2 regions of the Plantactinospora sp. A48 genome follow, and region 1 is predicted to be linked to the other one. Evidence: riboswitches for the same ligand, from Rfam matches in the RefSeq annotation. Region 1 holds a riboswitch; the other holds the start of a gene.
The links. A riboswitch is a leader RNA that binds a small molecule or an ion and turns the genes downstream of it on or off. The one in region 1 is predicted to bind cobalamin.
Positions count from the first base shown of each region.

Region 2: it holds a riboswitch for cobalamin, as region 1 does, so the genes downstream of both, ACXN5W_RS16160 (ribonucleoside-diphosphate reductase subunit alpha) here and ACXN5W_RS01435 (peptidase) in region 1, are expected to answer to the same signal.

Region 1 covers NZ_JBTIXF010000001.1:311,739-315,138, reverse strand. Annotated here, with positions in the region: gene ACXN5W_RS01440 (hypothetical protein) at 112-597, opposite strand; gene ACXN5W_RS01435 (peptidase) at 633-1,775, opposite strand; cobalamin riboswitch at 1,873-1,995, opposite strand; gene ACXN5W_RS01430 (aminoglycoside phosphotransferase family protein) at 2,122-2,883, opposite strand; gene ACXN5W_RS01425 (SAM-dependent methyltransferase) at 3,022-3,400, opposite strand, start outside.
Region 2 covers NZ_JBTIXF010000027.1:67,478-70,877, reverse strand. Annotated here, with positions in the region: gene ACXN5W_RS16170 (SigE family RNA polymerase sigma factor) at 1-148, shown strand, start outside; gene ACXN5W_RS16165 (helical backbone metal receptor) at 165-893, opposite strand; cobalamin riboswitch at 1,031-1,237, shown strand; gene ACXN5W_RS16160 (ribonucleoside-diphosphate reductase subunit alpha) at 1,369-3,400, shown strand, end outside.

The DNA of each region.
Region 1 (3,400 bases):
GCCAGACCGCCACGCCGGCCGACACGGCGGCGGCCAGACCGCGACGCCGGCCGGCACGGCGGGCAGACCGTGCCGGTCGGTCCGGGTGTGGCGGTCAGACCGCGACGCCGGTCAGGGCGCCGTGATGCTCGGCGCCGCACCCGCGCCGAAGGCCCAGCCCTCGACGCTGCCCGGCGCGGGGTTGTAGCTGCTCGCCCCCGACGAACTGAAGGACCACGGGCCACCGTGCGGGGCGTGCCAGTACGACCAGTACGCGGTGACCGGCGGGGTGTTGACACACGGTTCGGTGGCCGAGGTCGGCTTGCCGTTGATCCGGCAGACGAAGGCCAGGCCCCAGCGGGCGGTGCCGGTCACGGTGAAGCCAGCACCCTGCAGCGCGGCTGTTCCGGTGGCCGGATCGCCCAGCGCGCAGGCGACCTGGACCCCGCCGCCGAGCGCGGCGAAGTCGACCACGACGGTGACCCCCGAGGTGCCGGTGCAGGCGGCGGCGTGCGCGGCCCGGGGTGCCGGTTCGACGGCGGTCAGGGCGACGGCGGCCAGGGCAGCGGCCAGCAGCCCGGCGATCCGGACGCGGATGGCGGATCGGTGACGGAACACGGGTCCTCCTGAGATCGGGTGAGCTACGGGACGGGTCACGGGCAGGTGGGGGCAGGTGCGCCGGGGGTGGCGCCGGCGGCGGACAGGTGGGCGTACCCGGTGCCGGTCAGACCGAGGACGGCCTGGCTGGTGGCCCGGACCGCGGTGTCGGGGTCGAACGCGCCGCCGTCGAAGTCGACCGCGCCCCGGTCGGTCGGTGTCCCGGCGCAGCCGACCTGGAGCCCGGCCAGGAACGCGCGGGCCCGAGCCCAGACCAGCGGCCGACCCCCGGTCCGCAGCGCCTGCGCGGCGAGGCCCGTGCTGTTGGCGTTCGGGGTGCCGGCCGCGTTGCCGAAACCGCCGTCGGAGCCCTGCACCGACGCCAGCCAACGCAGCCCGGCGGCGGCGTCGGTCGGGCGGTCGGCGGCCTGTAGCGCCTGCACCGCGAGTGCGGTCGCATCCACATCGGAGGTGCAGACCGGCTGCTCGGGCAGGACCGGATAACCCCCGTCGGCACACCGGGTACCGGCCAGCCAGGCGGCCGCCCCGGCGGGCGCACCCTGCGCGGTGCGGTCCAGGGCGAGGATCGCGAACGACTGGCTGAACGCGTTGCTGAAGTCCCCGTACGCCGACCGGTCGGTGAACCGTCCGGTGGCCGACTGGAGCGAGCGCAGCCGGGCGGTCAGGTCCACCCCGCCGACGTCGCTGGGGTCACCACCGCGCACCTCGACGGCGAGGGCGAGCTTGGCGGTGGCGCCCGCGTACGCCTCGGCGGTGCCGTCGCCGAGGTATCCGTCGCGGATGTCCGGCCGGGTGACCCAGGCCAGCGCCCGGGCGCCGAAGTCGTCGGCGACACCGGCGGCGGCGAAGGCGAACACCGCGTCCAGGGTGAGCCCCTGATCGGGGTAGGTGACGCCGTCGAAGACCGCCTCGAAGCGTTCTCCGTCGACGAGTTGCCGGGCGAGCCAGCCGGCGGCGGCCGCCGGGCGATTCACCACCGGTGGTGTGCCGGCCCCGGTCGCGGGTTCGGCGGTTCCGGTCAGCGCGGCGGCCGGCCCGGGTATGCCGGCGGCGGTCGCGACAGTGGTGGCGGCGGTCGCGGATCCGCCGGCGGCGCTGGCGGGTGTGCCGAGGGTGAGGGCGGCGAGCGTGCCGCAGAGCAGGGTGAGCAGGCGGTGCCGGCTCAGGCGGACGACCATCGGAAGCGCCTTTCCGGCCCGGCGGTCGTCAGAACCCGGCCGACCACCGACGCGGCGGGTCGACCGGGACTCCGACCCGTGGGCCACGACGGGTGGGGGAGCGGATGCGGGTACGGCGGGTATTCGGGCTCACCGTCGAGATGCCTCTCGACCGTCTACCGTTGCGGGCCAGCGCCGGACTTCGACCGGACTTCCCCCGCGCGTACGGGCTGATTGAGTTGTGGCGTCAGTCTGGCCAGGCGTGGCCGCCGGTGTCAAACACCGGTCGGAAGCTGGTGCCGTGGGTGCCCAATCTTCTGCGGGCGACCGCCACCCGTGGACGGGATCGGCGAGAATGCGGGTTGCCTCACATCCGGGATCTCAGCACGTCGACCTCGCAGCCCGGCGATGAGGGGTCGAAGCCGTGCTCGGCCAACCAGCGGATCGCCAGCAGGCTGCGCAACGACCACCACGCGCGGATCACGTCGAGATCGACGTCGGTGCCGTAGCCGGCGACGACGTCGGCAAGGTGCTCCGGGTGTCCCAGCGTCAGGCTGGCGAGGTCGTACAGGGCGTCGTCCCGGCCGGCCTCCGACCAGTCGATCACGCCGGTGACCTGATCGTCGTCGACGAACACGTGGGCGACCTGAAGGTCGCCGTGCGTGAAGACGGGCGTCCACGGCCGGAGCGCGACCTCGGCGACCTCGCGGTTGCGGACGACCAGGTCGGTGGGCAGGACGTCGTTCGTGACGAGCCACTCGCATTCGCCGTCGAGGCGCGATGTGATCTCGTCGAGGTTCCGACCGGGCCATGGTGGCGGTGGGGCCTCGTGCAGCTTCCGGACGGCGGCCCCCGCCGCGGCCCACGCCGCCGGCGACGCGGTCGACGGCTGGCCGAGGCGGCCGAGAGCCGTCCCGGGGAGGGCGGCGAGCGCGAGCACCGGCGGTTTGCGCCACCGGACCTCCGGGGTCGGGATCGGCGCCATGGCCATCGCGGCGACCTCGATGTCGGTGCGCGTCTGATCAGCGTCGATCTTGAGGAACACGTCACCGACGCGCAGGGTCGCGCGCTCCTGATGGGCGACGATGACCTTGACCTCAGCCATGTCGGTCGCCATGGCGGAATCCATGCCGACCACTATGGCGGACTGGCGCCGAGGCCACCACGGGTTTGTCGGCCCGGCCAGCGACCCTCGGTCCGTTGCCCTGCCCGCCCCGGACGGCCCGGTCCCCGGCCCGCCGACCGGGCGAACGTTTCCGGGGTCGCGCTAGCGGATCTTCGCGACCGCGCCGTACATGGCGGTCTCGGCCGCGCTGGGGCGGGGCGGCACCTCGTCCTCGGCGTGCCACTCGGCCACCGAGACGATGCCCGGCGGCACGAGTTCCATCCCCGGCAGGAACCGGGCCAGCTCGTCGCGGCCGCGGAACTGGAACGACACCTGGGTACGCTTGTCCGCCTCGTTGACCGCCGAACTGGTCTCCGGCGGCATGTGGTCGTCGGTGGCGTGGGTGATGGTGAGGTAACTGCCGGCGGGCATGGCGGAGGCCAGTCGCGCGACCGCGCTGTACGGGTCGTCGTCGTCCGGTACGAAGTGCAGGATCGCGAGCAGCATCAACCCCACCGGTTGACTCAGGTCCAGCGTGGCG
Region 2 (3,400 bases), on a different contig from region 1:
CGAACAGGAGATCGCCGCGCAGTTGGGGTGTTCGCCCGGCACGGTCAAGAGCCGCGCCAGCCGGGCCCTGGCCACCCTACGTGCTCAGGGCGGCCCGCTGGCGTCAGTCGAGGTCGAGCCGTTGCTCGTCCGGGAGTTGGCCGGCTGATCTCCCGGCGCCGGGGTCAGTGGGTTCCGGGCGCGGACCGGGCGAGCTGGGCGGTCAGGATCCGGGGTGCTTCGGCGAGTGAGGGCCCGTACCAGGTCAGGTGGCGTCCGGAGACCAGGGCGCAGGGGAGGTCGGGGAACGCCTCCGGACCGTCGGTGCGGGAGAACGGGTACGGCTCGTCGGGCAGCACGACCAGGTCGGGGGCCGTGCCGCGCAGTTCGTCGAGGGTCGGTCGGGGATATCTGTCGGCGGTCTCGGAGTAGCGGTTGTGCAGGCCGAACCGGCGCAGGACGTCGGCGGCGAAGGTGTCGCCACCGGCCACGATCCACGGGCGTCGCCAGACCGGGACGACGACGGAGCGTGGTGGTGTGGCGGGGGTGAGGCTGGCCCAGGCGGCGCGTGCCTGGGCCAGCCACCCGGGCTCCCGGTCCGCACCGAGGTGTCGCAGCAGGTCGGCGAGTTCGTCGAGGGCCTGGTCGACGGTCCGGGGGTAGGTGAGCCGGACGGTTGTCCCGGCCGCCTGGATCGCCTCGGCGTCCGACCGCCGGTTCTCTTCGACGTTCATGAGTACGACGTCCGGCCGCAGCGCGAGCACCCGGTCGAGGTCGGGGTACTTGCTGCCGCCGACGCGCGGCACGGCCAGCCCGGCGGGGTGGGTGCAGTAGTCGGTGGCGCCGACGAGGAGTCCGGGCAGGGTGGCCGCGACGGCTTCGGTCAGCGACGGGACCAGGGACACCACTCGCATCGCTGGTCCTCCCCTCCGCACCGGCCGGAGCCCATTCTGGCCGGTACGTCGAGGAGTCGGGGGCCCGGCCGGCCGCGAATCCACAGTGACATGCCCGACACAGCATCTGGTGTTTCCTCCGGACGCCGTACCCATATATGGTGTTGCCCGCAGCTGGTCCGGCTACCGACCGTCGGTAGCCGGGGCAAGAGGGAACCCGGTGGGAATCCGGGACTGCCCCGCAGCGGTGAGTGGGAACGGCCGCCGTCACACAGCACTGGATCCTCGGGTCTGGGAAGCGACGGCCAGTAGGCACGAGTACGACGCCCACGAGTCCGAAGACCTGCCAGCGCGCCGCACGTGTCGCGTGCGGCGGTCGAAGGCCGCGCGGGACGGCCGACGCCACCAGCCGGGCCGTCGGCAGGCATGCCGAGGGCGACCGGTGGCGTCCTTCCGCGCGTCCGTCGACCATCTGGACGGGTGCGAGGAGGGGGACATGACCGCAACGCGAGAGCGGGTCGCGCCGGATCAGCCAGCGCCGGATCAGTCAGCGCCGGATCGGATGGTGCCGGAGCAGGCGGTGCCGGAGCAGCGCCGGCAGGTGATGCGGGTCCGTAAGCGCAACGGCGATGCCGAGCCGGTGGACGTCAACAAGATCGTCCGGGCGGTGGAGCGGTGGGTCGCCGACCTCGACGAGGTGGATCCGCTGCGGGTGGCGACGAAGACGATCAGCGGTCTCTACGACGGCGCGACCACCGCCGAGTTGGACAAGCTGTCGATCCAGACGGCGGCCGAGCTGATCGGCACGGAGCCGCAGTACTCACGGCTGGCGGCGCGGCTGCTGGCGGCGTACGTGGACAAGGAGGTTCGCGGGCAGCAGGTGGCGAGCTTCAGCCAGTCCATCCGGTACGCCCACGGTCTGGGGCTGATCGGGGACGACACGGCCGCGTTCGTGGCGCGCAACGCCCGCAAGCTCGACGACGCCGTCGACCCGGCCGGCGACCTGCGGTTCGAGTACTTCGGACTGCGTACCGTCGCCGACCGGTACCTGCTGCGGCATCCGCAGTCGCGGCTGGTGGTGGAGACGCCGCAGTACTGGCTGTTGCGGGTCGCGTGCGGGCTGTCCCGGACGCCGGGTGAGGCGATCGGCTTCTACCGGCTGATGTCGTCGCTGGCGTACCTGCCGAGTTCGCCGACGTTGTTCAACTCCGGGACCCGGCACACCCAGATGTCGTCGTGTTTCCTGGTCGACTCGCCGCGCGACGAACTGGACTCGATCTACGAGCGGTACCACCAGGTGGCGAAGCTGTCGAAGTTCTCCGGCGGCATCGGCATCTCCTGGTCGCGGATACGCGGTCGGGGCGCCCTGATCCGGGGCACGAACGGCAGGTCGAACGGCATCGTGCCGTTCCTGAAGACCCTCGACGCCGGGGTGGCGGCGGTCAACCAGGGCGGCCGGCGCAAGGGCGCGGCCTGTGTCTACCTGGAGCCGTGGCACCCGGACATCGAGGAGTTCCTGGAACTGCGGGACAACACCGGTGAGGATGCCCGGCGTACCCACAACCTCAACCTGGCCAACTGGATCCCGGACGAGTTCATGCGCCGGGTCGAGGCGGACGGCGAGTGGTCGCTGGTCGACCCGTCCGACGCGCCCGAGCTGCCCGACCTGTTCGGCGAGGCGTTCGACGAGGCGTACCGGGCGGCCGAGAAGAAAGCGGTCCGGACGGTCAAGGCCCGGGACCTGTACGGGCGGATGATGCGCACCCTGGCGCAGACCGGCAACGGCTGGATGACGTTCAAGGACCCGTCGAACCGGCTGTCCAACCAGACCGGGACGCCGGGGAACACGATCCACCTGTCGAACCTGTGCACCGAGATCCTGGAGGTCAACGACGACACCGAGACCGCGGTCTGCAACCTGGGCTCGATCAACCTCGGCGCGCACGTGACCGCCGACGGCGTCGACTGGGAGAAGCTGCGGGCGACCGTACGCACCGCCGTGGTGTTCCTGGACCGGGTGATCGACATCAACTACTACCCGGCCCAGCAGGCGGCGGCGTCGAACCCGCGCTGGCGGCCGGTCGGGCTCGGGCTGATGGGCCTTCAGGACGCCTTCTTCACCCTGCGCCTGCCGTTCGACTCGGCCCAGGCGATGGAGCTGTCCACCCGGGTGCAGGAAGAGATCCTGCTGACCGCGCTGGAGACCTCGGCGGGGCTCGCCGAACGGTCCGGCCCACATCCGGCGTACGCGCAGACCCGCGCGGCCCGGGGCGAGCTGCACCCGGACCTGTGGGGGGCCGTGCCCACCCAGACCGGGCGGTGGGCCGCGCTGCGTACGGCGATCGCCAAGCACGGGCTGCGCAACTCGCTGCTCGTCGCGATCGCCCCGACCGCGACGATCGCGTCGATCGCCGGTTGCTACGAGTGCATCGAGCCGCAGGTGTCCAACCTGTTCAAGCGCGAGACCATGTCCGGCGAGTTTCTCCAGGTCAACAACTACCTGGTTGACGAGTTGAAGGCCCGTGGCC